Regions from separate parts of the Herbaspirillum sp. Her2 genome, predicted to be linked through region 2. Evidence: predicted binding sites of a transcription regulator. Region 2 holds the regulator's gene; each other region holds the start of a gene.
The links. Region 2 encodes HrcA, which represses chaperone genes, less so after heat shock. Its sites were predicted from a motif close to TTAGCACTCNNNNNNNNNGAGTGCTAA; they were not measured.

Region 1 (10,375 bases), 1.5 Mb from region 2:
GTAAGGCGGGCACCGCCTGCGCAATGAAAAAGCCGCACTTCGGTGCGGCTTTTTCATGCGACCCGTGAGGATGACATCAGCGGATGCCGGTCGGCTGTATCCAGCCCAGTTTGTAGCTCAGGAGGATGAAGAGGAACAGCGCTACCGAGAAGCCGACCCGCAGCGTCAGCGCCTGGACCGTACGATTGCTCTTGCCCTTGTCGCGCATCAGGAAGATCAATGCCGAGGCCAGGCTGGCCAGGATCAGGATGAAGGCGATGGCGACGATGATTTTCATGAGGATGGAACCCTGTCTCCGAAGGCGTGCATGCGGTATGCTGCGACGCTGATATGCAAGATTTTTTCTTGTCCTGTGTGCGCTTCATTGTAAGGCCAAACTTCATCGATGCCGACCCGATTCGTTTTTCGCCTCATCCCGTTTTGCGCCACGCTGGTCGTGGCTGCCGCCGGCATTGCGCTGGGCCAGTGGCAGACGCATCGCGCCGAGGAAAAGCTGGGCTTGCAGCAGCGCATGCAGGCGCGGGGCAGCGAGGCTCCTCTGAGTGCGCTGCCGGTTGATGCGAGCGATGCGGAGTTTCGACAGATCCGCCTGCGCGGCCACTATCTTCCGCAGTGGACGCTGTATCTGGAGAACCGCCCCTACAACGGCGTAGTCGGTTTCCATGTCCTCACGCTGTTCCAGCCCGAGGGCAGTGGACCGGCCGTGGTCGTGGCACGTGGCTGGGCTCCGCGCGATGCGTCCGATCGCACGCGTGTGCCGCAGGTGCCGCCGCCATCAGGAGTCACCGAGGTGGAAGGCATCCTGCGCCGCGATGCCGGGCATGTGCTGCAACTGGGGACGGCCGATGCGCCGCGTCCGCAAGCCATCCTGCAGAATCTCGATGTGCCGGCACTGGCCAAGGCCAGCGGGGTGCCGCTCGCACCGCTGGTGATCGAGCAGGGCGGGGCGGCGGGCGATACCTTGGTGCGCGACTGGCCCGCTCCTTCATTGGGCATCGATCGTCATCGCGGCTATGCCGTGCAGTGGTATGCACTGGCGGGCATGGCTCTTCTTTTTTTCATCGTGACAGGATTCAAACGTGGTCGTCATGACAAAGCCTGAAGCTCCACAATCCGCGCAAGCCGCATCCATCGACGAGGCGCGCCGCCGCCGCATCGGCCGCTGGAAGATGCTGGCGGTGGTGGCCGTGTGTGCCGCACCGCTCATCGCTTCCTACCTCACCTATTACGTGATCAAGCCGCAGAGCCGCAACAACTATGGTGCGCTGATCGATCCGCGCCAGTATCCGATTCCGGATCTGGGCAGCAGTGCCATCGATGGCGGTCCGGCCAAGCTGCAGGATTACAAGGGCAAGTGGGTGATGCTGCAGGTCGATCGCGGCGACTGCGGCGAACCCTGCCAGAAGAAACTGCTGACCATGCGCCAGCTGCGGCTGATGCAAGGCAAGGAAATGGAGCGCATCGAGCGCGTATGGCTGGTGACGGATCGCGCGCCGATTGCGACCATGCTCCTGCGCGAATTCGACGGAACCGATATCCTTCGGGTTGACGCTGGCAAATTGCAGTCCTGGTTGCCGGCCGATGCCGGCACCTCGGCCGAAGACCACATCTACCTGATCGACCCGCTGGGCAACCTGATGATGCGCTTCCCCAAGGACCCCGATCCCGGCAAGATGAAGAAGGACATTTCCAAATTGCTGCGCGCTTCCTCCATCGGCTGATGCGGATGGATCCCCTGCGCGCAGTGACGCACGTTTGACTCAAGATGAATGCAACGACGCTGATACAACTGGGCCTGACCGGGCTCGTGGTGGCCCTGATTCCGCTGGCGCTGGTGTGGCGCGCACAGGGCGTGGCCAACAAATACCGCAAGCTGGTGTGGGTGACGCTGTTCTTTACCTTCGACCTGATCATGTTCGGGGCCTTCACGCGCCTGACCGATTCGGGCCTCGGCTGTCCCGACTGGCCGGGCTGCTACAGCCATGCCAATCCGCTGCTGGCGCATGAGCACATCAATGCCGCGCAGGAGGCCATGCCGTTTGGTCCGGTGACCTGGGCCAAGGCCTGGATCGAAATGATCCACCGCTATTTCGCCATGGCCGTGGGCTTCCTCATCATCGTGCTGATGGTGGCCGCCTGGCGGCGCTGGATCAAGTCGGGCAAGACCGAACTGCAGTTCCGTCCCTGGTTCCCGACGGCACTGCTGGGCTTCGTCTGCCTGCAGGGCGCCTTCGGTGCGTGGACCGTGACCATGAAGCTGCAACCGATCATCGTCACCATCCACCTGCTGCTGGGCCTGACGCTCTTGGCCATGCTGGCCTGGCTGGGGGCGCGGCAGGAGCAGCATGTGCCGGTCTCGCCCGCAGGCCGCGCGCTGATCGCGCCGGCCACCATCGGCGCGGCCTTGCTGGGCTTGCAGATCGCGCTGGGCGGCTGGGTCAGCACCAATTACGCGGCGCTGGCCTGTTCCGATTTCCCGCTGTGCAATGGCCAGCTGGTGCCGGAGATGGACTTCGAACATGGCTTCACCCTCTGGCGGCATCTTGGCATGACCTCCTCGGGCGACTACCTGCCGGTGGAAGCGCTGACCGCGATCCACTGGGTGCATCGCAGTTTTGCCTTTGTCGTCATCTTGTATGTTGTATGGCTGGCACACCGCGCACTGCGTGATGAAGGCTTGCGCAAGACCGCCCGCTGGATGCTGACGGTGCTGGGTTTGCAGCTCTGTACTGGTCTGGCGACCATCTATCTGAACTGGCCGCTGGCCATTGCGGTGATCCACAACGGCGGCGCGGCGCTGCTGGTCATCCTGATGGTCATGTTAAACTACAAGGTCCGTTACGCACCCTCCGGCCTGGCCGCCGCTGCTCCACCAGCATCCGCCCGGCCCGTCACGCCATGACCACATTGACCGCCCAACCCAACCGCATCGCCCAGTACTGGGCACTGACCAAGCCGCGCGTGACGCAGCTGGCAGTGTTCTGTGCCGTGATCGGCATGTTCCTTTCCACGCCTGACCTGCCGGACTGGCGCAAGGTCATCTTCGGCACGCTGGGCATCTGGCTGCTTGCCGGCGCGGCCTTCGCCATCAATTGCCTGGTCGAGCGCGAGATCGATTCGCGCATGGCCCGCACCGCCCGCCGTCCGATGGCGCGCGGCGAAATCACGGTGGGACAGACGCTGGTGTTCTCGGGCGTGCTGGGTGGCCTGGGCATGTGGGTGCTGTACAACCTGGTCAATCCGCTGACCATGTGGCTGACCTTCGCCACCTTCGTCGGCTACGCCATCATCTACACCATCATCCTGAAACCGGCGACCTCGCAGAACATCGTCATCGGCGGCCTGGCCGGCGCCATGCCGCCCGCGCTGGGCTGGGCGGCCATGGCCAATGACGTGCCGATGCAGGCCTGGGTGCTGGTGATGATCATCTTCATCTGGACCCCGCCGCACTTCTGGGCGCTGGCCATGTACCGCCGCGACGATTACGCCAAGTCCGGCCTGCCGATGCTGCCCATCACGCATGGCATGGATGTCACCAAGCTGCACATCCTGATGTACACCATTGCACTGCTGGCGGTGAGCATGCTGCCCTTCGCCATCGGCATGAGCGGCCTGATCTACCTGGGTACCGCCATCGTGCTGGGTGCGATCTTCTTCTGGTATTCGTGGCAGATCTATCGCCACTACACCGACCTGATCGCGCGCAAGGCCTTTGCTTATTCGATCGTCTACCTGTCCATCCTGTTTGCGGTGCTGCTGGTGGACCATTATTTCCTGTTCCGCAGTTTCTGATTCCTTGAACGCATGAAACGATTCCTCTCGGCGCTGCTGCTGGCTGGCTGCGCAACGCTGCTGGCGGCCTGCGGGCCGTCCAAGCCTGAACTGAAGTTCAACAATACCGATGTCACCGGGCTGGATTACGCAAAGGACTTCGCCCTGACCGACCACACCGGCAAGCCGCGCACTCTGGCCGATTTCAAGGGCAAGGTGGTGGTGATGTTCTTCGGCTATACGCAATGCCCGGACGTGTGCCCGACCACCATGGTCGAGATGTCCAACGTCATGAAGGAACTGGGACCGGACGCCGACCGCGTGCAGGTGCTCTTCGTGACCGTCGATCCGGAGCGGGATACCCAGGAAGTGCTGGCGCAATACGTGCCGGCCTTCGACAAGCGTTTCCTTGGCTTGCGCGGCGATCTGCAGCAGACCGAGAAGGTGGCCAAGGAATTCAAGGTGTTCTACCAGAAGGTGCCGGGCAAGCAGCCGGGCAGCTATACGATGGATCACACGGCGGGCAGCTACGTATTCGATCCGCAGGGACACATCCGCCTGTTCGTCAAGCACGGACAAGGGCCGCAGACGCTGGCGCATGACATCAAGCTGCTGCTGTCGTGATGGCTTGAAACGATATAAATCGTTTGGATAAAAAGAAAGGCACCCGAGGGTGCCTTTTTCATTGCTGCTGACCTGAATGAAATCCGGATCAGGAATAAGCCTGCAGCGCGGTCTTCATTTTCTTCAGCGCGACTGCTTCGATCTGGCGGATACGCTCGGCCGACACGCCGAACTCGTCAGCCAGTTCATGCAGGGTTGCACCCGAGCCGTCGTCATTGGCCAGCCAGCGGGCTTCGACGATGCGGCGCGAACGGTCATCCAGCTTGGACAGGGCCGCTTCCAGGCCTTCGGATTGCAGGCGGTCGTACTGCTTGGCTTCGATCACGCGGGTCGGTTCCGAATTGTCGGAGGACAGGTAGGCGATGGGGGCGAACTTGTCATCTTCATCATCGGTGGGCGACTCCAGGGCGATGTCGCGACCGGACAGACGGGTTTCCATCTCGATCACTTCTTCGCGCTTGACGTCCAGGGTCTTGGCCAGGGCCTCGACCTGGGCCGGCGTCATCGCGTCCAGGCCTTCCTTGTGGCTGCGCAGGTTGAAGAACAGCTTGCGCTGGGCCTTGGTGGTCGCGACCTTCACGAGACGCCAGTTCTTCAGGATGTACTCGTGGATCTCGGCCTTGATCCAGTGCATGGCATAAGACACCAGACGCACGTTCTGGGCCGGGTCGAAGCGCTTGACGGCCTTCATCAGGCCGATATTGCCTTCCTGGATCAGGTCGGCGTGCGGCAGGCCGTAGCCGAGATAGCCACGGGCAATCGACACCACCAAGCGCAGGTGCGACAGAACCATCTTCTGAGCGGCGCCCAGGTCGTTCTTTTCACGCAGGTCGCGCGCCAGCTTGATCTCTTCTTCGTGGGTCAGCATGGGCAGGCGGTTCACTGCCGAGATATACGCGTCGATATTGCCCAGGCTGCCGGAAAAACCCAGCGCGAGTGCATTGGACTCGGCAGGCATGAGTGCAGTGTGTGCAGACGCAGTTTTCATGGATTCTCCTTGGTTCCTTTGCGGAAACAGTATGAAACGGTAGGAAGCGGATGCTTCGGTTGCCGGGGGCAATGTTGCCAACTTCCCCGGCGCGGCCAACGTGGCCAGACGCTGTTTGGTGCTGTGCTCCGATAAAACTGGAGCAATTCAATAAGGTATTCTAGCACTCGTCACCCAAGAGTGCTAATTGCATGATGGTGCGGTGTTGATAGCCAAGAACTATTGCTGCTCAGCTAATCATTGCATTACTTCCTCTTCATATTAGTCGCCTTTGGGCGACAAAAGTTGCGATTGGGGTCAAAAGGGGGCCAGAAACTTGTAACACTTTTTTGCAGCGCGCCAAGTGAGGGGCAAGGCGCAGGAAATGGCCATCCTGCATTGGGAAGCTTCGGTGCTGGGGGGGTGGTAAACCGGTCAAATGAACTTGGCTTCAAGTAGAAGACGATCTGACGCCGCTCTTATTGTATGGGCAGCAGGATCAGGTGAATGTTCCTGTCAAAAAAGGAAAGCCCGCATGAGCGGGCTTTCTGGCTTGGCGAACCGGATGGCTGAGCTGGCGCTCAAGCCTTCCTGGCCAACTGCCTGCGCACCGAGAGCATCGCCCCGAACAAGCCCAACAAGCCGCTGATGGCCAGCAGCAGGCCGATGGCCATGGGGCTGGGCAGGGCCAGCTGGAATTCCGACGCATACAGGTGAGCAAAGTCCAGGATGGCTTCATTGAGCGGCTGCTGTGCCGCCACCACCAGCCCCAGCGCCACCGCGCCGGCACACAGGCCCAGCAGCGCGCCGGTGTAATAGAACGGACGATAGATGAAGGAATTGGTCGCCCCGAACAGCCGCGAGACCTCGATTTCGTCGCGCTGCGTCATGACCTGCAGGCGAATCGTGTTGAAAACGACCGCCACCACCACCGCCCCCAGCGTGATCCCCAGGAACAGCAGCACCAGCCGCAGGATGCGCAGCAGCGCCGCCAGGCGCTTGACCCATTCGGAATCGATCTGCACCGTATCCACGCCCGGCTGCTTCTTGAGCTGCTGGGCGATGTCATCCACCCGGCTGGCATTCATGGCGTTCTCGAAGCCGGGCAGGCGCACCACGTAGCTGTCCGGCAGCGGATTGCTGCCCAGCGTGGCGAGCACGTCGGCCAGGCCGGTCTTGCTCTTCATCGCATCGAAGGCTTTTTCGCGCGGGATGAACTCGACCTTGCCATTGGTGTTGCTGTCCTTCAACACCTGGCTGATGGTCTTGCCCACGGCCTGCGCGGCCTCGCGGCTGGCATCGGGTTTCATGAAGATGCTGATCTCCGGTTCCACCGACATCTGCTCCGAGATCGGGCGCACGTTTTCCAGCGCCGAGAGGCCGGCAAAGGGCAGCGCCAGCGCAATCGAGACCACCAGCACGTTCAACAGGAAATTGCCCGGCGAGCGCAGCAGGTGGCGCAGGGCGTCCGCAATGGCGGCGAAATGCTGTCGGAGCCAGTTCATGGCGACACCTCCACGGGATTGGCCACGCCGTTGTGCCAGCCATCGACAATGCGGCCACGGTCCAGGTAGATGATGCGGTCGGCACCGGTGAGGAAATTTTCGTCGTGGGTCGAGATCAGGCAGGTCACGCCCACGCCGTGGAAGGATTTCAGGGCCGCCAGCACCTTGTTGGCATTGGCCCGGTCCAGATTGGCCGTCGGCTCGTCAGCCAGAATGATCTGCGGACGGTTGACGATGGCGCGTGCAATGGCCACGCGCTGTTGCTCACCGCCGGACAGTTCCAGCGGCTCGCACATGGCCTTCTCCAGCAGGTCGACCTTGTCGAGCGCGGCGCGGGCGCGCTTTTCCGCATCCGGGCGGGAAGAGCCGGTCACGATCAGCGGCAGCATCACGTTGGCCAGCAGATTGCGGTCCAGCAACAGCTTCTGCTGCTGGAAGATCAGCCCCAGGTTGCGCCGCAGGTAGGGCAGGCCGGAAGGTTTCAAGCCCGCGATGTCGGTGCCGCTGACGGTGAGCTTGCCCGAAGTGGGCCGCTCGATGGCCGCGATCATCTTCAGCAGCGTGGACTTGCCGGCACCGGAAGGGCCGGCCAAAAAGATCAATTCGCCCTTCTTCACCGACAACGTAATGTCGCGCAGGGCATAGACCTCGCGCGCGTATTGCTTGGAAACCCGGGTAAATTCAATCATCGGTTCAACTCAGGAGGGCATCGACGAATTCGGTGGCATTGAACGGCTGCAGGTCTTCGATCTTCTCGCCCACGCCGATGAAGTACAGCGGCACCGGGCGGGTCTTGGCGATGGCGGCCAGGATGCCGCCCTTGGCGGTGCCATCCAGCTTGGTCACCACCAGGCCGGTCAGCCCCAGCGCATCATCGAAGGCCTTGACCTGGGCCAGCGCATTCTGGCCGGTGTTGCCGTCGATGACCAGCAGCACTTCATGCGGTGCCGAGTTCATCGCCTTGGCAATGACCCGCTTGATCTTCTTGAGTTCATCCATCAGGTGCAATTGCGTCGGCAGGCGGCCGGCGGTATCGACCATCACCACATGGGTGCCTCGGGCTTGCGCCGAATGCACCGAGTCATACGCCACGGCGGCCGGATCACCGGATTCCTGCGCGATCACCTGGACGTTGTTGCGCTCGCCCCAGACCGCCAACTGCTCGCGGGCCGCAGCGCGGAAGGTGTCGCCGGCGGCCAGCAGCACCGACTGGCCGTGCGCCTGCAGATGCAGGGCCAGCTTGCCGATGGTGGTGGTCTTGCCGGCACCGTTGACGCCGGCAATCATCATCACCAGCGGCTTGTCGCGGCCCAGCACCAGCGGGCGCTGCAGCGGCTGCAGCAGGTCGATCAGCAGGGTGCGCAGGGCGGTGCGCACCTGGGCGGCTTCGGTCAGGCGCTCGTTTTTGACTTTTTTCTTCAGTTCGGCCAGCAGCCACTGGGTGGCTTCCACGCCGGCGTCCGATACCAGCAGGGCCGATTCCAGTTCCTCGTACAAGTCTTCATCGATGCGCGCACCCACGAACAGCGTGGTCAGGTTGCTCGAGGTCTTGGACAGCCCGGCCTTCAGGCGCGACAGCCACGAGCGCTTGACCTCTGGGGCCGGTTCCGGCGCGGCGACGATCTCGACTTCTTCGGCGGCCTCTTCGACGGCGGCCACCGGCTCCGGGGGGGCGGCCGGGGCAGTCAAGGGTTGGGGCACAGGCTCCGGGTCAGCGATCGGCGTCGGGGCTGGGGGTGCTACCGGTGCAGGCGCGGCAACTGGTGGCTGAACCGCAGCGGGAGCGGCAGGAGCAGGAGCAACGGATTCAGTCGGGGGCGGAACCACCGGGGCCGGCTGGGCTGCCGGTTCGGCCTGGGGCGGCAGCGCGGGTTGCGCTTCCGGTTTGGGTTTTCTTTTGAAAAAACTGAACATCGGATGGCGGATAGGCTGGATGGTAGCTGCGGCCGGGGCGGGGGAGGGCGGGACGGCAGGCGCGTGGCTGCCCTGACAACCGCAGTGGACAGGTTACAATTGCCCTTCCACAAGACCCGCGCATGGCCGCCAGGGTCAATGAATACTGCATTTTATCAGAGCACAGCCCATGAAATCGAAGATCAGAGCCCTCCTGGCCACCGCCCTGCTGAGCCTCCTGGCCGCTACGGCGGCGCAGGTGCGGGCCGAGCCGGCGCGCGAATTCGTGCTGGCCAACGGCATGAAAGTGGTCGTCAAGGAAGACCGGCGCGCCCCCACGGCGGTGCAGATGGTCTGGTACAAGGTCGGCAGCATCGATGAACTCAACGGCACCACCGGGGTATCGCATGCGCTGGAACACATGATGTTCAAGGGCACCAAGAACCACAAGGTCGGCGAATTCAGCCGCCTGGTGGCCGAGCTGGGCGGGCAGGAAAACGCCTTCACCGCCAATGACTTCACCGCCTACTTCCAGCAGATCGAAAAGAGCCATCTGGAAAAGGTGATGGCGCTCGAAGCCGACCGCATGGCCAACCTGCAATTCGACGCCAAGGAATTCGCCAAGGAAATCCGCGTCATCATGGAAGAACGCCGCTGGCGCACCGATGACCAGCCCATGGGCCTGCTGAATGAAGCCCTGAACGCCGCCGCCTGGACCGCCCACCCCTATCACCACCCCGTGGTCGGCTGGATGGACGACCTGCAGCACATGACGGTGCAGGACATCGCCGGCTGGTATCGCCAGTGGTACGCCCCCAACAACGCCACCCTGGTGGTGGCCGGGGACGTCGACGCCCAGCGCGTGCTGGCCCTGGCCAAAAAATATTTCGGCAAGATCCCGTCCCACCCCGTGCCCCAGGGCAAGCCGCAGAACGAGCCCGAGCAACTGGGCTTGCGCCGCGTCACCGTCAAGGCACCGGCTGAAAATCCTTATGTCGTGATGGCCTGGAAGGTGCCCGCCCTGCGCAATGTGGAAGCCGACCAGGAAGCCTACGCCCTCGACGTGCTCTCCGCCGTGCTGGATGGCTATGACAATGCCCGCCTGACAGCCAACCTGATCCGCACCGCCAGCCAGGCCACTGCAGTCGGTGCCAGCTACAGCGGTGTAGCACGCGGCCCGGTGCTGTTCACGCTGGAAGGCAGCCCGGCCAACGGCGTTTCCACCGAACAGCTGGAAGGCCTGCTGCGCGCCGAAGTGCAGCGCATCGCCAGCGAAGGCGTCTCCGAGCAGGAACTGCAGCGCGTCAAGACGCAACTGATCGCCTCGCAGGTCTACAAGCGCGATTCCGTTTTCGGCCAGGCCATGGAGATCGGCATGATGGAAACCACCGGCCTGGGCCAGAAGAACATCGACCGCATCATCGACCGCCTCAAAAGCGTGACCGCCGCCCAGGTGCAGGCGGTGGCCCAGAAATACTTCAAGGACGATACGCTCACGGTCGCCACGCTGGTCCCGCTGCCGCTGAACGGCAAGAAGCCCGCCGCGCCGCCGCCCGGCCTGTTGCATTGAGGATTGACGTTTTTTGCACCATTAAGCCGGGATGAATGCTGTATC
Region 2 (10,375 bases):
TCAGGCCGCGTTCCAGCCGCGCCGAGACGCGGTTGATTTCGCGGCGCAGGGTGCGGGTGATCAGTTCGCCCGGATCGGTCGCGGCGTTGAGCGACGGCGTGCCCTGTTGGCGCGTGCCGATGTCGGCCGCTTCGGCGGCACGCTCGGCCATGGGGGTGTAGATCTGTTCGCTGTCCAGGCGCTGCATGGCGGCGGTGGCGTCGGCCAGGGTCGGGGCCTGCCAGAATTGTTCGAGGGCATTGCTGCCACGGCGGATGCGCCAGGCGGCCCAGGCCTTGGAGAGGATGTAGAACCAGCTGGCGATCGACATCAGCAACAGCAGATAGGCCACCGAGTGCGAAACGGCATCGCCTTGGGCCCAGTAGTGGGCAAATCCAACGTTCTGTTCCATGGTAGGTGCTTTCGGGAAAGACGCCGCGCGCGCGCGGCAGGGAGTCAATGACGGTTGGTTGGGGGTGAGTCGCTTGGAGCGGCGGACCCCAAAAAAATTCGCTGCCGGACCTGGTGGGGCGCGGCAGCGTCGGGCATTTCCTGTGATTGCGGGCTCGGCTTACTTGAAGCCCAGCACATCCTGCATGTCATACAGGCCGGTGTCCTTGTCGGCCAGGAAGCGTGCGGCGCGCAGGCTGCCCATGGCGTACGACACGCGGCTGGAGGACTTGTGCGAAATCTCGATGCGCTCGCCGATGCCGGCAAACAGGACCGTGTGGTCACCGATGATGTCGCCGCCGCGCACGGTGGCAAAACCGATGGAGGACGGATCGCGCTCACCGGTAACGCCTTCGCGGGCGTAGACGGCGACGTCGTCGAGCTTCTTGCCCAGCGCATCGGCGATGACTTCGCCCATCTTCAGCGCAGTGCCCGAGGGAGCATCGACCTTGTGGCGGTGGTGGGCTTCGATGATCTCGATGTCGTAGCCGTGCGAGAAATTCTTGGCGGCCAGTTCCAGCAGCTTCAACGTGACGTTGACGCCCACGCTCATGTTGGGCGCGGCCATGACGGCGGTGCGCTTGGCGAATTCGGCGATGGCGGCTTTGCCTTCGGCCTCGAAACCGGTGGTGCCGATGACGACCTTCACGCCGTGGGCGGCGCAGTATTCCAGGTGCTTGAGCGTGCCTTCCGGACGGGTGAAATCGATCAGCACGTCAGCACCGGCCAGGCCGCGTGCCAGCTCGGATTCGATGATCACGCCGGTGGTCTTGCCCAGGAACAGGCCGGCATCGGTGCCGATGGCAGGCGAGGCGGGCGTATCCAGGGCGCCGGAGAGGTGCAGGCCCTCGGCGTTGAGGATGGCTTCGATCAGCATGCGGCCCATGCGCCCGGAGGCGCCGGTCACCGCGATATTCAGTGCAGTCATGTAAAACTCGGAAGAAAGAAGTGCGAAGGACGGGGCTTGCCTGGCTTACTTGTTGGTGGCCGAGGAAGGCGCCACCGGCGAGGCGGGCTTGATCTCGCTGTCGTCCTTGGGTTTGTCGCTGAAGCCGGCCTTGGAACCGACCTTGGCGTCAGTGATCAGGGTCAGGTATTCGCTTTCGGTGGGCAGGTTCTGGCCGCCTTCGACGTGATCCAGCAGGTCATCCTTGAAGAACACCGAGACGCGGCTGGTCATGATCTCGCCGTTGCCCTTGGCCAGACGGAAATCGTAGTCCCAGCGGTTGCTGTGGAACATGTCGGTCAGCAGTGGCGTGCCCAGCACGAAGCGCACCTGGTCGCGTGTCAGGCCGGGGCGCAGTTGCGCCACCATTTCCTTGGAGACGAAGTTGCCTTGCTGGATGTCGATGCGGTAGGGCTTGAAGAAGCCGAACAGGCTGTTGCTCTTGCCGGTCACCTTCACGCCCGAGGTATCGGTGGGTGCTGCCTGTTCCGGTGCCTTGGTCGAGGAGCAGCCGGCCAGCGAGACGGCCAGTGCAGTCAGGACGCCGATGGCGGTGGTGTGATGACGGGACTTCATTCGGGAAAGCATGCGCATAAAGATTTCAACCGGGTTGAGCCATGAGCCTAAAGCGCTATATGATAAGCTAGAACTTACTTCTTAAATAGGCATGAGTGCGTTCCGGGTGTAAAAGGGCGTTCCCCACCGCCCCGCCGGAACGGTCCGCCAGGTCTTCCCAGTGGACCGCCGCGCCTGTTCGAGACCAGTAAAACCCGGGAACCCACTCTACCATGCCGAACAATCCATCCGAACTGAAGGCCAGCGGCCTGAAGGCGACCCTGCCGCGCCTGAAGATCCTCGAAATCTTCCAGAACACCTCCGTGCGCCACTTGAGCGCCGAAGACGTCTACAAACAATTGCTGTCCGACAACCTCGACGTCGGCCTGGCCACCGTCTACCGCGTGCTGACCCAGTTCGAACAGGCCGGCCTGCTCCAGCGCAATCACTTCGAGACCGGCAAGGCCGTCTTCGAACTCAACGAAGGCTCGCACCACGACCACCTGGTCTGCCTGGATTGCGGCAAGGTCGAGGAATTCTTCGACGCCGAAATCGAGAAGCGCCAGCTCAAGATTGCCCAGGAGCACGGTTTCGAGATCGCCGACCATGCCCTGGCCCTCTACGGTCATTGCAAAAACTGCAAGAAAGTGAAGAAGTAAGTTTGCTTTCGCTTGCCTGGCTTGATTCCGGCAAGGCTGCATGAAGGAAAATGTAAAAAAGCCATGTGAGGTCTCACATGGCTTTTTTGCGTCCTGGCGCGATGGTTGTGCTGGCAGCGATCAGTGCTGGCTCAAGGCGCTGGAAAGCAGCTTGGCCGTGATATCGACGATGGGAATGACGCGTTCGTAGGCCATGCGGGTCGGTCCGATCACGCCCAGAGTGCCGACGATGCGGCCGTTGACCTCGTAGGGGGCGGTGACGATGCTCATGTCGTCCATCGGCACCAGCTGGGATTCTCCGCCGATGAAGATCTGTACGCCCGTGGCCTTGCTGGACACATCCAGCAGCTGCAAGAGCCCGGTCTTCTGCTCGAACATGTCGAACAGGCGGCGCAGTGAATTCATGTTGGAGGAGAGGTCGGTCACCGACAGCAGGTTGCGTTCGCCGGAGATGACCACGTTGTTGTCGGCCTCTTCGTTCATGGCGTCGCTGCCGGCTTCGACGGCGGCCTGCATGAGCGCGGTCATGTCGTCGCGCAGCTGGCGCAGTTCGCCCTGCAGGTGGATGCGCACCTGGTCGAAGGACTGGCCGGCGTAATGCTGGTTGATGTAGTTGGCGGCCTGGGTCAGCTGGCTCGGGGTGTAGTCGACGTCGGTCAGGAGCATGCGGTTCTGCACGTCGCCGCCCTGGTCGACGATGACCAGCAGGATGCGCTTTTCCGACAGCCGCAGGAACTCGATCTGCTGGAACATCGATTCGCGCTTGGGCGTCATCACCACGCCGGCGAACTGCGACAGCGAGGACAGCACCTGGGCCGCATTGGTGATGATCTTCTGGGGCGAACCGCTGTGCTGCAGGCGTGCCTGCAGGCGGCCTTCGAGGGCGCTTTCGTCGATGGCCTCGACGGTGAGCAGCGTGTCGACGAACATGCGATAGCCGCGCGGCGTGGGCACGCGGCCGGCCGAGGTGTGCGGGCTGGCGACGAAGCCCATCTCTTCGAGATCGGCCATGATGTTGCGGATGGTCGCCGGCGACAGTTCCAGGCCCGACAGTTTCGACAGGGCGCGCGAGCCCACTGGCTGGCCGTCGGCGATGTACCGTTCGACCAGGGCCTTCAGGAGTGTGCGGGCGCGGTTATCGAGTTGCATGGGGCATATTCTAGCGGCATATCCGGTAAATGTGACGGCCGCATCAGTTCTTCCAGAAATTGAACAAAGGGTCAGGCTTGCGCCTGCAGCCAGTCGTGCAGCTCATGCAGGTCGCGGCAGATGGCGTCGGGCGTGATGCCTTCGGGCAGGGTGCGGTCGAAACGGTTCATCCATACTGCCCGCAAACCGGCCCGCTGCGCACCTTGCACGTCCAGCAGCGGATCGTCGCCCACATAGACGGTGGCTGCCGGGGCGACCTGCAGTGCCTCGCAGGCGGCGTGGAAGATGGCCGGATCCGGTTTGGCGCGGCCGAAGCGATGGGCGGCAATCGAGACCCCGAAGTGCCCGGCCAGGCCGATGCGCTCCAGATCGGCAAAGCCGTTGGAGACCGAACCCAGCGTGAGTTTGCCCTTCATGCGCAGCAGCGCCGGTTCGACGTCATCGAACAGCGCCACCGTGCTGCGCGCTTCGGAGAACAGGGCCATGGCCGGGTCGACCAGCGCCAGGTCCACGTCATGCTCGCGGAAGACCTCGGAGAGCGCCGTGTGGCGCAGCTTCCAGAGGTCGATGCGATACATCGGGTCGGTCTTCATCAGGGCCATGCGGCGTTCGCGCAGGCCGGCAATGGTATGGGTGGCCACCACGGCGGGTGCATGCTCGCGCAGCCAGTCGTAGAGCAGGCCTTCGGCACGTACCAGCACCGGTTCGATGGCCCACAGGGTATCGTCGAGATCGAACAGGACTGCCTCGATGGGGGAGGGAGCGGGCGAGGAGGGCAGGGAGGAAGCGCTTGGTTTCATTACAATGTCATCTCAAATTATGGTCTAATCCGCAGCATGTGGCCCATCAAATTACCCGTTCAGGCAGCCGTACCCAAAACCGTCGCCATCGTCGGCAAGTTCCAGGCCGTCGGCATCGCGCAGATCTTGTCGGACATCGCGGTGTTCCTGGAGTCGCATGGCCACACCGTGGTCTTCGAGTCCGAGACCGCCGAGAACATCGCCCTGCAAGGCTATGACAGCATGACGCCCGAGCAGATCGGGCATCACGCCGACGTGGCCATCGTGGTCGGCGGCGACGGCACCATGCTCGGCATCGCGCGCCAGCTGGCACCCTACAACGTGCCGCTGATCGGCATCAACCAGGGCCGCCTGGGCTTCATCACCGATATCGCCCAGGACCGCATGATACCGGCTCTGGCCGACATGCTGGAAGGCAAGGTCGAAGCCGAGTCGCGTTCGCTGCTGGAAGCGCGGGTCTACCGCGAGGGCAGCGAGATTTTCCGGGCGCTGGCCCTGAACGATGTGGTGGTGGCGCGCGGCTCCACCTCCGGCATGGTCGAGCTGCGGGTGGAGGTCGATGGCCGCTTCATGTACAACCAGCGTTCCGATGGTCTCATCGTGGCCACGCCCACCGGTTCCACCGCCTATGCTCTGTCGGCCGGTGGCCCCATTCTGCATCCCAGCCTGCACGGGATCGTGATGGTGCCGATTTCTCCGCATTCGCTGTCCAACCGGCCCATCACGCTGTCGGATTCCTGCGAGATCGTGATCCAGGTGGTGGCCGGGCGCGAGGTCAGCGCCAACTTCGACATGCAATCCTTGACCAGCGTGCTGCATGGCGACCGCATCGTGATCCGCCGTTCGGCGCACAAGATCACTTTCCTGCATCCCGAGGGCTGGAGTTATTTCGATACCCTGCGCGAGAAGCTGCACTGGAATGAATACCCCTCCATAGAAGGCCGATTACAATAAGCGCGCATCAAGCCCGGCCTTCGCGTGCCGGCCCGCTTGAGCCTACTGGCCTGTCCGTCCAACCCGCTGCGAGACCACCATGCTGCGTACCTTAACGATTCGCGACTTCGTGATTGTCGATGCCATCGAGCTCGAATTCGCGCGCGGATTCTCCGTCTTCACCGGCGAAACCGGCGCCGGCAAATCCATCCTCATCGATGCCCTGGCACTGGCCATGGGCGGACGGGGCGATCCCAGCGTGGTGCGCGAGGGCGCGGCCAAGGCGGATGTGAGCGCCGATTTCACCGCCACGCCGGAAGTGATGGCCTGGCTGGACGAACACGAATTCAGCGGCGAGCACGACGGCGTGCTGCTGCGCCGGGTGATCGACAATGCCGGCCGCAGCAAGGCCTACATCAACGGCAGCGCCGCCACCGCCGCGCAATTGCGCGAAGTCGGCGAGATGCTGGTGGACATCCACGGCCAGCACGCGCACCAGTCGCTGATGAAGGCCGATGCCCAGCGCCAGTTGCTGGACAGCCAGGCCGGTCTGCTGGAACCTGCGCGCGAGGTGGCTGCCGCCTACAAGACCTGGCGCGCCCTGGCCCGCCAGCGTGAGCAGTTCGAGCAGGATGCGCGCAATGTGCTGCTGGAGCGCGAGCGCCTGGAGTGGCAGGTGGCCGAGCTGCACAAGCTGGCCGTCAAGCCCGGCGAATGGGCTGACATCAGCACCGAGCACAGCCGCCTGTCGCATGCTGCTGCGCTCATTGGTGGCGCGCAGGAGGCGCTGGGCGTGATCTCGGAATCGGAGTCGCCGATCCTCTCGCAACTCTCCTCGATCACGCAGAAGCTGAGCAAGCTGGTCGATGTCGATACTGCCTTGAAGCCGGTGCTCGACGCGCTGGAACCGGCGCAGATCCAGCTGCAGGAAGCGGTCTATGCCTTGAATGATTATCTCGGCCGCGTTGAACTCGATCCCGCGCGCCTGCAGGAAGTGGAAGAGCGCCTGGAAGCCATCCATTCGACCGCCCGCAAATTCCATGTGCAGCCCGATGAGCTGCCCGAGGAGCATCGCAAGCTCTCCGAAGAATTGAAGCAACTGGCCGATGCCAGCGACCTCGATGCTCTGCGCGCGCAGGAAGACAAGCTCAAGCAAGCCTATCTGGCGCAGGCGCAGAACCTCTCCAAGGCGCGCGCCAAGGCAGCGGCCGCATTGGGCGAGGCGGTCACGGCCGCCATGCAGGATCTGTCGATGGCCGGTGGCCGTTTCGAGATCGCGCTCAATGAAGTGGAGCCGGCGGCATACGGCCTGGAACAGGTGGAATTCCTGGTGGCCGGCCACGCCGGCGTGGCACCGCGCGCCTTGGCCAAGGTGGCCTCGGGCGGTGAACTGGCGCGCATCTCGCTGGCCATCTCGGTGATCGCCTCGGCCGCCACCACGGTACCGACCCTGATCTTCGATGAAGTCGACAGCGGCATCGGCGGTGCCGTGGCCGAAGTGGTCGGACGGCTCTTGAAGCGTCTCGGCCAGGAACGGCAAGTGCTGTGCGTGACGCACTTGCCGCAGGTGGCCAGCCAGGCCAACCAGCACTACCAGGTCAAGAAGCGCAGCGAGGGCGGCAAGACCCTCTCCGACATCGACGGGCTGGACCCCAAGGCACGCGTGGAAGAAATCGCCCGCATGCTGGGCGGACTGGAAATCACGGCCACCACGCGCAAGCATGCGCGCGAGCTGCTGGCTTCCTGATCGCCCTCACACCAAGAACATCAAGAAACCCAAGCTCAACGACCATGCCCTTCCGCAAAGAACCTCCCTACACCCACGGCAGCCCGGCCTCCACCGCCGTGGTGCTGGTCAATCTCGGCACGCCCGATGCGCCCAATGCAGGCGCGCTACGACGCTACCTCAAGCAATTCCTGTCGGACCCGCGTGTAGTGGAAATCCCGCGTGCGGTGTGGTGGTTCATTCTCAACGGCATCATCCTGCCCTTCCGCTCCTCCAAGTCGGCCGAGAAATACGCCAGCATCTGGACCGAGGAAGGCTCGCCGCTGCGCGTGCATACACAGCGCCAGGCCGCTGCGCTGGCGGTGCAACTGGCCGGGCGCGGCCATCATCAGTTGCAGGTGGTGTATGCCATGCGCTATGGCACGCCTTCGCTGCCCGAAGTGCTGGACCAGCTGAAGCAACAGGGCTGCACGCGCATCCTGGTGCTGCCGGCCTATCCGCAGTATTCGGGCACGACCACTGCTTCCATCTTCGATGCCGTCTTCGACCATTACCGCCTGGTGCGCAACATTCCCGAGCTGCGCCTGATCCGCAACTATCACGACCAGGATGCCTACATCCAGGCGCTGCGCCAGTCGGTGCTGGATCACTGGGACCTGCACGGCCGGCCAGACAAGCTGCTGATGAGCTTCCACGGCGTGCCCAAGCGCACGCTGATGCTGGGCGATCCTTACCATTGCGAGTGCTACAAGACCGCACGCCTGCTGGCGCAATCGCTGGGGCTGACCGATGAGCAGTACCAGGTCACCTTCCAGTCGCGCTTCGGCAAGGCCGAGTGGCTGCAGCCTTACACCGCGCCCACCGCCCAGGAACTGGGCCGGCAGGGCGTGCGCCGCATCGACGTGATGTGTCCCGGTTTCACCAGCGACTGCCTGGAAACCCTGGAAGAAATCGCCATGGAAGTGAAGGAAGACTTCCTGCACGCAGGCGGCAAGGAGTTTCACTTCATCCCCTGCCTGAATGAATCACCGGCCTGGATCAACGGCATGGTGGAGATCGTCGAGCAGCACCTGGCCGGCTGGCCGACCATGAGCAATGCCGCCTCCCGCGAAGAGATGGCGCGCCAGCAGGCGATCGCCGCAGAGCGGGCAAAGGCACTCGGCGCGGATCGCTGATTTTTCAGGAAGCTTCATATCGGCCGCCGACCTCGGGCGGCCAACCGACGTCAGCCTGCTAAAATGGCGGGCTGAACGCCTTTACTGTCGCCGATGTTGTCTGTCCGGCAACGATCTTGCCTGGTGCAGGGCGACCAGATTGTTCATACAAGAAAAAAACCGGGGGTAGCGGCGCTCAGAGCGTGTATTCGCTCACCAGATGCGTATAGCTGATCCAGGCGGTAGCCAGCAGGCTGTACAGGGCAACGAAGATAATGGCCGCAATCAGTGGCAGTTTCATGATGACACCTTGTTGGCGCGACAAGCGATGAGGGGAAGTGGGAATGCCGTCAAACGAGCCTGCCCCAAAGGGCGGGAACTCGAATTCAGTTTAGGTCGAGGTCGAATTAACTTGAAGTCAGACCCCGTAATTTCTGTAAGCGCGCGTAACATTTTTCTTCTTGAAATCGCATAAACAGGCAAAAAGTCGCCGGAAAGTGCCAAAAAGCCCTTGAAAAAGCAGGGACATGCCCTACTTGTGCCGCATCCCTTGGCGGACGGCGCTTCACATCAGGCTGCCGCACGCACGTAAATCATTGATTTGTTGGAGGTAATTCAGGAATGCAAGACATGGAAAAACAGGAAAACCCATCCGTCCAGCAAGACAACCAGGCTGCTGACGCCGCTGCTGCTACCGCCGCCGAGCAGGCTGCTCCGGCTGCCGCTGCCGAGCCCACGCTGGAAGACAAGCTGGCCGCAGCCGAAGCCCGTGCTGCCGAGATGCAGGACGCCTTCCTGCGTGCCCGTGCCGAAGGCGAGAACATCCGCCGCCGTGCTCAGGAAGACATCGCCAAGGCCCACAAGTTCGCCATCGAGGGCTTCGCCGAGTCGCTGCTGGCGGTCAAGGACAGTCTGGAAATGGCCCTGAAGATCGAAAACGCCTCGCTGGAATCGCTCAAGGAAGGCGTGGACATGACCTTGAAGCAACTCTCCTCGGCCTTCGAGAAGAACAAGCTGCAGGAAGTCAGCCCGCAGGCCGGCGAGAAGCTCGACCCGATGAAGCACCAGGCCGTCTCGGCCGTGCCGGCCGAGCAGGAAGCCAACACGGTGGTTGCCGTGCTGCAAAAAGGCTATATGATTTCCGACCGTCTGCTGCGTCCGGCGCTGGTGACGGTGGCCCAGGGAAAGTAAGCGGACCGGCGCCGGAAGGAGAAAGAGGCAAACGGCATCATTTTTGCTTCATCCGGTGGTTTCGGCGCTTGAAAGTCAGTCTTTCCTCCACATATTCAAACCATTCAAAACACCTGTAGCCCGACATCCAGGGCTGAAAGAACGAAGGAAAAATCATGGGAAAAATCATTGGTATTGACCTGGGCACCACCAACTCTTGCGTTTCCGTCATGGAAGGCAACCAGCCCAAGGTGATCGAGAACTCCGAAGGCGCGCGTACCACGCCTTCCATCATTGCGTATCAGGAAGACGGCGAAATCCTGGTCGGCGCTCCCGCCAAGCGCCAGGCCGTCACCAACCCGAAGAACACCATCTACGCCGCCAAGCGCCTGATCGGCCGCAAGTTCACCGAGAAGGAAGTGCAGAAGGACATCAACCTGATGCCCTACCAGATCGTGGCCGCCGACAACGGCGACGCCTGGATTGGCGTGCGCGACAAGAAGCTGGCCCCGCCGCAGATTTCCGCTGAAGTCCTGCGCAAGATGAAGAAGACCGCCGAAGACTACCTGGGCGAAGAAGTCACCGAAGCCGTCATCACGGTGCCGGCCTACTTCAACGACGCCCAGCGCCAGGCCACCAAGGACGCCGGCCGCATCGCCGGCCTGGACGTCAAGCGCATCATCAACGAGCCGACCGCAGCGGCACTGGCGTTCGGCCTGGACAAGGCTGAAAAGGGTGACCGCAAGATCGCCGTGTATGACCTGGGCGGCGGTACTTTCGACGTGTCCATCATCGAAATCGCTGACGTCGATGGCGAAAAGCAGTTCGAAGTGCTGTCCACCAACGGTGACACC
Region 3 (10,375 bases), 370 kb from region 2:
GTGAGGTCGATGCTCGGTCAACTCAGCTGCGCGAGATCGGAGAGGAGGCCTTGCATTCCGGATCCGCTCCGATCGCCGCCCAACAAAAAACCCGCATCATCGCTGATGCGGGTTTTTTACTTGCAGCACAGGCCATGCGACGCATGGCCCGCAGCCGGAAGGCCAATTACATCATGCCGTCCATGCCGCCCATGCCGCCCATACCACCCATGCCGCCAGGCATGCCGGCCGGCTTGTCCTCGGTCACTTCGGCCACCAGGGCGTCGGTGGTCAGGATCAGGCTGGCCACGGAGGCAGCGTTTTGCAGAGCCGAACGGGTCACCTTGGCCGGATCCAGCACGCCCAGTTCCACCAGGTCACCGTAGGTGCCGTTGGAGGCGTTGTAGCCGAAGTTGCCCGAACCTTCCAGCACCTTGTTCACCACCACCGACGGCTCGTCGCCGGCGTTGAAGACGATCTGGCGCAGCGGCTCTTCGATGGCGCGCAGCACGATCTTGATACCGGCTTCCTGATCCGGATTGTCACCCTTCAGGTCCTTGACGTTGGCGCGAGCACGCAGCAGGGCAACGCCACCGCCAGGCACGACGCCTTCTTCAACAGCAGCGCGGGTAGCGTGCAGGGCGTCTTCGACGCGGGCCTTCTTTTCCTTCATTTCGACTTCGGTGGCAGCGCCAACCTTGATCAGTGCAACACCGCCGGCCAGCTTGGCCACGCGCTCTTGCAGCTTTTCACGGTCGTAGTCGGAGGTCGCTTCGCCGATCTGGGTGCGGATCATTGCCACGCGAGCTTCGATGCCAGCGGCTTCGCCGTTGCCGTCGATGATGGTGGTGTTTTCCTTGCCGATTTCAACGCGCTTGGCTTGGCCCAGTTCAGCCAAGGTAGCCTTTTCCAGGGTCAGGCCGACTTCTTCGGCGATCACTTGGCCGCCGGTCAGGATGGCGATGTCTTCCAGCATGGCCTTGCGGCGGTCGCCGAAACCAGGAGCCTTGACGGCAGCGGTCTTCAGGATGCCACGGATGTTGTTGACCACCAGGGTAGCCAGGGCTTCGCCTTCGACGTCTTCAGCCACGATCAGCAGCGGACGGCCAGCCTTGGCGACTTGTTCCAGCACCGGCAGCAGGTCACGGATGTTGGAGATCTTCTTGTCGAACAGCAGGATGAAGGGATTGTCCAGAGCGACGATCTGCTTCTCTTGGTTGTTGATGAAGTACGGCGACAGGTAGCCACGGTCGAATTGCATACCTTCGACGATGTCCAGTTCGTTTTCCAGCGACTTGCCGTCTTCCACGGTGATGACGCCTTCCTTGCCGACCTTTTCCATGGCCTTGGCGATGATGTCGCCGATGTCCGCGTCGGAGTTGGCCGAGATCGAGCCGACTTGAGCGATTTCCTTGGAGGTGGTGGTGGGCTTGGCCAGGTTCTTCACTTCACCGACGATGGCGGTGACAGCCTTGTCGATACCGCGCTTCAGGTCGGTCGGGTTGAAGCCGGCGGCGACGTACTTGAAGCCTTCGCGCACGATGGCTTGAGCCAGCACGGTTGCGGTGGTGGTACCGTCACCGGCGTTGTCGGAGGTCTTGGAAGCGACTTCCTTGACCAGCTGGGCACCCATGTTTTCCAGCTTGTCCTTCAGTTCGATTTCCTTGGCGACGGAAACGCCGTCCTTGGTCACGGTCGGGGCGCCAAAGCTGCGCTCCAGCACGACGTTGCGGCCCTTGGGGCCCAGGGTGACCTTGACTGCGTTGGCCAGGATGTTGACGCCGTTGACGACCTTGGCGCGTGCTTCATCGCCGAAAATAACTTGCTTTGCTGCCATGTTGGATTCTCCAGAAATTCGGTTCAGTTCATGTCGCCGGGCTCGGGCCTGAAGATTCAGGGAGCACCGGCTGCTGTCTTGTTGCCGATGGCCTTCACGTTTTCTCTATCTATATAGAAGGAAAAGGAAGGCCGGATGCCGAATTACTTCTCGACGACGGCGAACAGGTCTTCTTCGCGCATGACCAGCAGTTCCTGGCCATCGATCTTCACGGCCTGGCCGGAGTACTTGCCGAACAGAACGCGGTCGCCGACCTTCACGGCCAGTTGGCGGACCTTGCCATCTTCCAGGATCTTGCCGTTGCCGACGGCCAGGACTTCGCCTTGGTCCGGCTTTTCGGTCGCTGCGTCAGGCAGAACGATACCGGAAGCAGTCTTGGTTTCCTGGTCGAGGCGCTTGACGATAACGCGATCGTGCAAAGGGCGAAGATTCATGAGAACTCCTTAATTTTCAATAAGTTAGCATTGATTGCGGCGATGCCTGCAACGGTTTTCTTCCAAATGCAGCAGACGTCACCGCATGAAAAAGGGGATTGCGCCCGGCGGCGCTGTTAGCACTCTGCCGTGACGAGTGCTAAGTATAGGGATGGGTTGGGGAATTTTCAAGGCGTCAATTGCCGTGTTTGCTCGCCTGGTCTGCGCAGCGGCACTCAAAAAAATTCGAGGTCAGTTAAGAGAAATGCAGGCATGGCTCTGAATATGTAAAAAATAGAATGAGAATCATTATTATTACGGCTCTTTCGGATCAGTCCGGAAGAGCCTTTTTTTATAAGAAATGAACGGCGGAGGTTCGCCAGTATTTTTATTGGACCGAAATGCAATGCAGAACAATCAGGCCCCATTCAACCATGCACGCGATCTGCGTATCGCCACTTCAACCCTTGCCTCGCTCGTGATGCTCGGCTTCCCGCTGGCCGGCATGGCGCAGCAGTCCGCGGCGCCCGACGGGCCGGCGGGGCTGGAACCGATCCAGGTCAGCAGCGATTGGCTCGGCACTGGCTTCGAGAGCAGCGTGAAGACCTATCCCGGTGCCCGCACCGTGGTCAAGAAGCAGGAGATCGACAGCACCGGCGCCGTCAGCATCGGCGAGGTGATGCGCCGCATTCCCGGCGTGCAGTCCAGCGACAGCGCCGGTAGCTCCGGCAGCGCCATTGCCTTGAACATCGGCGTGCGCGGTCTGACCGGACGCTTTTCGCCGCGCTCGACCGTCCTGATGGATGGCATCCCCTTGTCGGTGGCGCCCTATGGCCAGCCCCAGCTTTCGTTTGCGCCCCTGAGCCTGAACAACATCGAATCGATCGATGTCATCCGTGGCGGCGGCGCGGTGCGCTTCGGCCCGCAGAACGTGGGCGGCATCATCAATTTCAAGACGCGCTCCATTCCCGCCAGCGAGGGCATCTCGGGTGATGCCTCGGTGCGCTACAACAGCTACGGCAAGGGTGGCGGCAATGCGCAGTACACCGCCTTTGCCGGCGGCCAGAGCGACACTGGCCTGGGCATGGCTTTCCTGTACTCGGGCCAGGACGGCAGCGGATGGCGCGACAAGAGCGATGAGCATCTCAACGATTTTGCGCTGAAGATGCGCTACGAAATTTCCCCGCGTTCCGAACTCCACGCCAAGTTCAATTACTACGACGTGCTGAGCCGCACGCCGGGCGGCCTCACCACCGTGCAGTACGCCGCCGATCCGTTCCAGAACACGCGCCAGCGCGACAACTGGAGCGGTACCCGCAAAGGCTTCGACGTCGGTTACCTCAATACGCTGTCGGATCATCAGGAGCTGGAGATCCGGACCTACTTCAACCAGGCGACCCGCCAGAGCAGCTTGATCAACGTGACCGGCGTGCGCCTCTCGCATCAGCCGCGCAACTATGAAACGCTGGGCGTCGAGCCCCGCTACACGCAGCGCTTCGCCTGGGGCGGCACTACGCACGATGTCACCGTCGGCTACCGCTATATCCGCGAGCGCGGGGATGACAACATCTACAACGAAGCGGTCCGCACCGGTGTGCTGAGCGGATTCACCCAGTTCCAGAACAGTACCGATGCCCATGCAGGCTACATCGATGACAAGATCGCATTCGGCAAATGGCGCATCACGCCGGGCCTGCGTTTCGAACAGGTGCGGTCAAGTCGCTACGAAATGGGCAAGAAGGATCCTTACGAAGTGGCCAACGACAAGCTGCTGCCCTCGATCAACCTGGCCTATCTGCTCACGGAGCAATTGACCCTGTTCAGCAACTACAACACCTCCTTCGGCGTGGTGCAGAATTCGCAACTCAACACCATGTCTTCCGCCAATCCGCTGTCGCCCGAACTGGCCCGGACGATGGAAGGCGGCATGCGCTGGAAGAGCGCACAGGCCTCCGCCGAAGCCACGGTGTTCCACATCAATTTTGACAACCAGATCGTGTCGGTGCAGGGAACAACGCCCAACGTCTTCCGCAACATCGGCCGGACCCAGCATGATGGCGTCGAACTGTCGATGGACTATGCCTTCGCTCCGGACAGCCCCCTGAAAGGATGGTCGGTCTTCGCCAACTACACCTACACCCGCGCCCTGCAGAAGTCAGGCAGCAATCCCGGCAAGGACTTGCCGTTCTATGCACGCACGACCGATACGCTCGGGGTGCGCATGCAAACCGGTCCCTGGACGCTCAACCTGTCGACCACGCACCAGGGCCGACAGTTTGCCGATGAAGCCAACACCGTCGCCGAAAGCGCTGACGGCAGCATCGGAGAAATCCCGGGCGTGCGTCTCTGGAATGCGCAGGCGAGCTGGAAGGTGCCGGGCAAGAAGGGATTCGACCTCACCGCGGGCGTCAACAACCTGCTGGACCGGCGCTACTTCACCCGTACCGTGGATGGCAATCTGGGCAAGCTGGTCGGTGCGCCGCGAAGCTTGTATGTCCAAGGACGTTACACATTCTGACCGTGCCGGGATGAATGAAATCGCGCACAGGCCGCCGCGGCCATCGTTCATCTCGCCCTTCCGCAAGCAGGGTCCCGGATCCAGGTTCAAATGAAGATTAATTCCCGCGATACGAGAATTTATCCCCGGAAATGAGGCTGGCAGTTCGAGCCAGCCTCGTTACAAGTGCAGCTTTCTGCTATTTTCCCACCCTAATTGGTGCGCTCCTTCGCATCCCGATTCAAAAAAGTGCATAAAACGTGCGATATGAATGAAGCGCCGCGTTGGCACGGAACTCGCTCTCCCAGCCGCACCATTACGGTGTATTCTGCCCGGCGGGGCGGTGTAATGGAGGAACTGCCCCGCCTGGCCTGGCGCTGCGGCCGGGCCGCTTGCCTGCTGTGGCTCCGTCCCTTTTTATCCGGGGATGCCCCTGGGGAAAGCGCCCGAGTGGCGATGCTGCAAGGCATGGCTCGGTTTTTGCAGTAGCAGAGTCCGCAAGCAAGAACCGGTCAGCGACTGGGAGGCGCTGCGGTGCTTTCCGATCAGGTTGCCGTCCACACGGCGGTCAGAATCGGTCAGCGCACATAACAAATGGCACAACGAACTGCGTTTTCAATCTTTCATTGGAAGTAATAGGAGCAATTCATGCAAAAAATCAAAATGATTCCTGTCGCTACGGCACTGGTGGCAGCGTTCTCGTTCGCAGGGGCAGCGCAGGCACAAGAAGTCATCAAGATCGGTCACGTCGCTCCTCTGACCGGTCCCAACGCGCACATCGGCAAGGACAATGAAAACGGTGCCCGCATGGCCGTGGACGAACTCAACGCCAAGGGCTTCGAGATCGGCGGCAAGAAGGTCACCTTCCAGCTGGTCCCCCAGGATGACGCTTCCGATCCGAAGCAAGCCACCACCGTGGCCCAGGCCCTGGTCGATGCCAAGGTCAAGGGCGTGGTCGGCCACATGAACTCCGGTACCACCATCCCGGCTTCCAAGATCTACTTCGACGCCGGCATCCCGCAAATCTCGCCCTCGGCGACCAACCCCAAGTACACCCAGCAAGGCTTCAACACCGCCTTCCGCGTGGTGGCCAACGATGGCCAGCTCGGTGGCGTCCTGGGCCGCTATGCCGTCAATGAACTGAAGGGCAAGAACGTGGCCGTCATCGACGACCGCACTGCCTACGGTCAAGGCGTGGCTGAAGAATTCCGCAAGAGCGCACTGGCTGCCGGTGCCACCATCGTGGCCACCCAGTACACCACCGACAAGGCTACCGACTTCAACGCCATCCTGACCTCGGTCAAGTCCAAGAAGCCTGACCTGGTCTTCTTCGGCGGCATGGATGCCGTGGCCGGCCCGATGCTGCGCCAGATGGATCAGCTGGGCGTGGCTGCCAAGTTCATGGGCGGTGACGGTATCTGCACCACCGAACTGCCGAGCCTGGCCGGTGCTGGCCTGAAGGACAGCGAAGTGGTCTGCGCCGAAGCCGGTGGCGTGACCGAAGCAGGCAAGAAGCCGCTGGAAGACTTCAAGGCTGCCTACAAGAAGAAATTCAACCAGGACGTCGTGATCTACGCACCGTACACCTACGATGCGCTGATGACCCTGGCTGATGCCATGAAGCAGGCCGGCTCGTCCGACCCCAAGGTCTACCTGCCGGTCCTGGCCAAGATCAAGCACAAGGGCGTCACCGGTGAAATCGCCTTCGACGCCAAGGGCGACATCCTGAACGGTACCCTGACCCTTTACACCTACAAGGGCGGCAAGCGTACCCTGCTGAGCGTGGTCAAGTAATTTGACATCAAGCTTCACCTCCGGGACCGCCACGGTTCCGGCGGGAGCAGCAGTGACAAGCCCCGGCCTTCGTGCCGGGGCTTTTTCTTTCATATCGACCAAAAGCCGCATCGACCCGCCGCCGCATTTACAGATTATAATGAGACACGTTCTCATTAAATCTTGCGGTCATGGCCGACCTCGCTCCTTCCCGTCCTCACGACATCGCTGGCATTTACACCGGGCATCACCGGTGGCTGCTGGGCTGGCTGCGCCGCCGTACCGACAATGCCGAGCTGGCGGCCGACCTGGCGCAGGATACCTTCGTGCGGATGATGGTCTCGCGCCGCGATTTCATCGTCGATGAAGTGCGCACCCTGCTGGCCACCATCGCGCGCGGCCTGATGATCGATCATTTCCGCCGCTGCGCGCTGGAAGCTGCCTTCCTGGAAATGCTGGCGCAGATGCCGCCCGAGCACCTGCCATCGCCCGAAGCGCAACTGCTGGTGCTGGAAACCCTCAACGAAGTCGACGCCATGCTGGCCGGCTTGCCGCCCAAGGTGCGCAGCGCCTTCCTGCTGTCGCAGCTCGATGGCCTGGCCTATGCCGAGATCGCGGTGCGGCTGGAGGTGTCGCTGAGTTCGGTGCAGCAATACATGAAGCGCGCCTTCACCGCCTGCTACCGGCTGCAATATGGGCTCTGAGCGCACGGCCCCCAACGACGACATCGTCATGGCCGCCATCGACTGGATGGTGCGGCTGCAATCGGGCAACGCCACCGATCATGAGCACGAAGCCTGCCGCCGCTGGCGCGCCGAACAGCCGCAGCACGAGCTGGCCTGGCAACGGCTGCAATCGCTCAGCGAGCGGGTCGCCACGCTGCCGCGCGCGCTGGCCCACGGCAGCATCGGTGCGAGCGAAGCCCGCACGCGCAACAACCGCCGCTTTGCGCTCAAGACCTTGTGCGTGACGATGGGCGCGGGGCTGCTGGCGGCCAGTGCAGCACGATGGACGCCCTGGCAGGCCTGGATGGCCGGCTACACCACCCGCACCGGAGAGCGGCGCCGGATCACGCTCGCCGATGGCACCCTGCTGCAACTCAACAGCGCCACTGCGGTGGACGTCAGTTTCGACGAGCGGCAGCGCCTGATCCGTCTGCATCGCGGCGAAGTGCTCATCACCACGGGACATGAAGAGCGCCCTTCCTATCGTCCCTTCCTCGTGCAGACACGGCTGGGGCAGGCGCGCGCACTGGGCACCCGCTTCCAGCTGCGCGATGCGGAGGAGGGCATGCGTCTTGCCGTTTATGAGGGCGCGGTGGAATTCCGTTCGCAAAATGAGAATGCACCTGTGCGCGTGGATGCGGGGCGTCAAGGGCTGTTCGATGCGCAAGGGCTGGTCGGCCGCCTCCTTGCCACCAATGAACAGGCCATCGCCTGGACCGATGGTGTCATCGTGGCCGACCGCATGCCGCTGGGCCAACTGGTGGCCGAGCTGGATCGCTATCTCCCCGGCAAGCTGCGCTGCGATCCGGCGGTGGCCGGCCTGACCATCTCGGGCGTGTTTCCGCTCGACCAGCCGGCACGCATCCTGGCGGCCATGGCGCGGACCTTGCCGGTGCGGGTGGATTCCTTCACGGATTACTGGATCACCTTGCGGCCACGTACCGCCACCTGAGACCGGCATGGATATAAAACATTTTTAAAATTTTTCTGCAGGTTTTTGGATCTCGTTCGGTTTACCAGATAGCAAGCCCTCTGAAGCTCACCATCGAACGACATCCATGACCATCCGAACCCGCTTCCCCTCGCGTCCGACCCTGTCCCGACTGGCCATCCTGGCCGCCTTCGCCAGCCCCATGGCCGGTGTGCAGGCGCAAGCCACCGATGCCCAGCGCCAGGCCTACGACATCCCCGCTGGTCCTCTCGACCAAAGCCTCAACAGCTTCGCCCGCCGTGCGGGCGTGCTGCTCTCTTTCGATCCGGCCATCACGCGCGACCGCCAGAGCGCGGGTCTTTCCGGCCGCTATACGGTAGCGGAAGGGTTTGCCGCGCTGCTCAACGGCACCCCGCTGCAAGCGATCCGCAACGCAGACGGCGGCTACACGGTGGCTGCACCGACGGCCACCACCGGCAGCAACGCCAATGCCGTTCTGCCCACCGTCACGATCACCGAAAGTGCCGACCCCACCGCGCCCTACGCGGGTGGACTGGTCGCACGCGGCGGCAGCCTCGGCGTACTGGGTACGGCCAGCGTCATGGACACGCCCTTCAGCACCACCAACTACACCTCGCAAGGCATCGAGGATGTACAGGCGCGCGCCATCGGCGACGTCATCGCCAACGATGCCTCGGTGCGCAACACCAATGGCAATGGCGGTTTCGGCGACAGCTACCAGATTCGCGGCTTCACCATGTCGGCCAATGACGTGGCCTTCAACGGCCTGTATGGGATGGTGCCGCTCACGCGCATGCCCATCTCCATGGTCGAGCGCATCGAAGTGCTCAAGGGACCGGGCACGCTGATGTATGGCATGGGCCCGGCCGGCGGCGTGGGCGGGGCGGTCAACCTGATTCCCAAGCGTGCGCACGAAGATCCGATCTCCAGCGTTACGGCCACCTATCTTTCCAATTCGCAGTTCGGATTGAAGGCCGACCTCGGCCGCCGCTTCGGTGAGCAGCAGGAGTGGGGTATCCGCGTGAACGCGCTCTATGCCGATGGCAACACCGGCCTGTCCGGCAGCAACCAGCAGCAGAACATGGGCTCGGTCGGACTCGACTACAACGGCGGCCGCGTGCGCTGGAGCCTGGACGCCTACACCCAGCACGAAGATACCCGCAACTTCCGTCCGCAATTCAGCATCAGCAGCCTGGTGATGCCGGAAGCGCCCTCGGGCAAGACCAACCTCTATCCCGGCACCACCCTGCAATCGGATGACAAGGCCGTCGCCACCCGCCTGGAATACGACATCAACGACCACCTGACCGCTTACGGTGCCGTCGGTTATCACGAGGCCACGTCCTCCCAGAGCTGGCCCAGCGCCACCATCCTCAATGCGGCCGGTGATACTGCCGCGCTCTACAACGGTTACTACGACCAGAAGGTCGTTTCCACCTCGGCCGACGTCGGCATGCGTGCTCGCTTCAACACCGGCGGCATCAAGCACACCGTGATGCTGGGCGTGAACATGCTGGATCAGCAGACCGATTACTTCTACCTCTCCGAGAGCAGCAGCGTCACCTCCAATCTGTATCGTCCGGTCGCCTTGCCCGCGGTCAGCGGCGCACGTGGCGAACCCACGCCGCAAAGCCAGATCCGACTGACCAGCGTGGCGCTGACCGATACTCTGTCGCTGGCCGATGACCGCCTGCGCATCACCGCCGGCTTGCGTCGCCAGCAGGTGTATTCGCACAGCCTGGTCGATGCCACGCAGACCTCCAACAAGACCGCCATCTCGCCGGTGCTGGGCGTGGTCGTCAAGCCGGTGCAGAACGTTTCGCTGTATGCCAACTACACGGCGGCCCTGAGCGCAGGTGGGTTCACTTCGGCCAGCGACGGCAATCCCAACCAGCTCTTCCCGCCCTACAAGTCCAAGCAGGTGGAGACGGGTGCCAAGATTGACTGGGGCCGTATCACGACCACGGCGGCCGTATTTCAGATCGAGCAGGCCAATGCCAGCACCACGCTGGTCAATGGCGTGAGCACCACCACCCAGGATGGCCGCAATCGCGTGCGCGGACTGGAACTGGCGGCTTATGGCGAACTGCAGCGCGGCCTGCGTTTCAATGCAAGCGGCACCTTCTTCGATGCCAAGCAGTACCACACCGACAACGGCACCAATGACGGCAAGGATGTCGGCGCGATCCCCAACAGCAA

Region 1: rpoH (RNA polymerase sigma factor RpoH) is a predicted target of HrcA. The motif match lies at 5,544-5,570, and genes of this name have one in related genera.
Region 3: groES (co-chaperone GroES) is a predicted target of HrcA. The motif match lies at 2,367-2,393, and genes of this name have one in related genera.

The regions. Positions count from the first base shown of each region.
Region 1 is NZ_CM176331.1:5,308,931-5,319,305, forward strand. Features, by position in the region: gene ACWHXP_RS24090 (cytochrome c oxidase subunit 3) at 1-4, shown strand, start outside; gene ACWHXP_RS24095 (twin transmembrane helix small protein) at 77-277, opposite strand; gene ACWHXP_RS24100 (SURF1 family protein) at 386-1,102, shown strand; gene ACWHXP_RS24105 (SCO family protein) at 1,089-1,721, shown strand; gene ACWHXP_RS24110 (COX15/CtaA family protein) at 1,766-2,902, shown strand; gene cyoE (heme o synthase) at 2,899-3,792, shown strand; gene ACWHXP_RS24120 (SCO family protein) at 3,805-4,395, shown strand; gene rpoH (RNA polymerase sigma factor RpoH) at 4,484-5,383, opposite strand; gene ftsX (permease-like cell division protein FtsX) at 5,944-6,867, opposite strand; gene ACWHXP_RS24135 (cell division ATP-binding protein FtsE) at 6,864-7,556, opposite strand; gene ftsY (signal recognition particle-docking protein FtsY) at 7,561-8,781, opposite strand; gene ACWHXP_RS24145 (M16 family metallopeptidase) at 8,951-10,330, shown strand.
Region 2 is NZ_CM176331.1:3,784,790-3,795,164, reverse strand. Features, by position in the region: gene ACWHXP_RS17240 (MotA/TolQ/ExbB proton channel family protein) at 1-391, opposite strand, end outside; gene dapB (4-hydroxy-tetrahydrodipicolinate reductase) at 551-1,357, opposite strand; gene ACWHXP_RS17230 (outer membrane protein assembly factor BamE) at 1,403-1,951, opposite strand; gene fur (ferric iron uptake transcriptional regulator) at 2,164-2,589, shown strand; gene hrcA (heat-inducible transcriptional repressor HrcA) at 2,710-3,738, opposite strand; gene ACWHXP_RS17215 (HAD family hydrolase) at 3,810-4,538, opposite strand; gene ACWHXP_RS17210 (NAD kinase) at 4,575-5,492, shown strand; gene recN (DNA repair protein RecN) at 5,572-7,218, shown strand; gene hemH (ferrochelatase) at 7,263-8,372, shown strand; gene grpE (nucleotide exchange factor GrpE) at 8,973-9,542, shown strand; gene dnaK (molecular chaperone DnaK) at 9,698-10,375, shown strand, end outside.
Region 3 is NZ_CM176331.1:3,410,464-3,420,838, reverse strand. Features, by position in the region: gene groL (chaperonin GroEL) at 167-1,816, opposite strand; gene groES (co-chaperone GroES) at 1,960-2,250, opposite strand; gene ACWHXP_RS15465 (TonB-dependent receptor family protein) at 2,636-4,747, shown strand; gene ACWHXP_RS15460 (branched-chain amino acid ABC transporter substrate-binding protein) at 5,375-6,520, shown strand; gene ACWHXP_RS15455 (sigma-70 family RNA polymerase sigma factor) at 6,691-7,203, shown strand; gene ACWHXP_RS15450 (FecR domain-containing protein) at 7,193-8,176, shown strand; gene ACWHXP_RS15445 (TonB-dependent siderophore receptor) at 8,283-10,375, shown strand, end outside.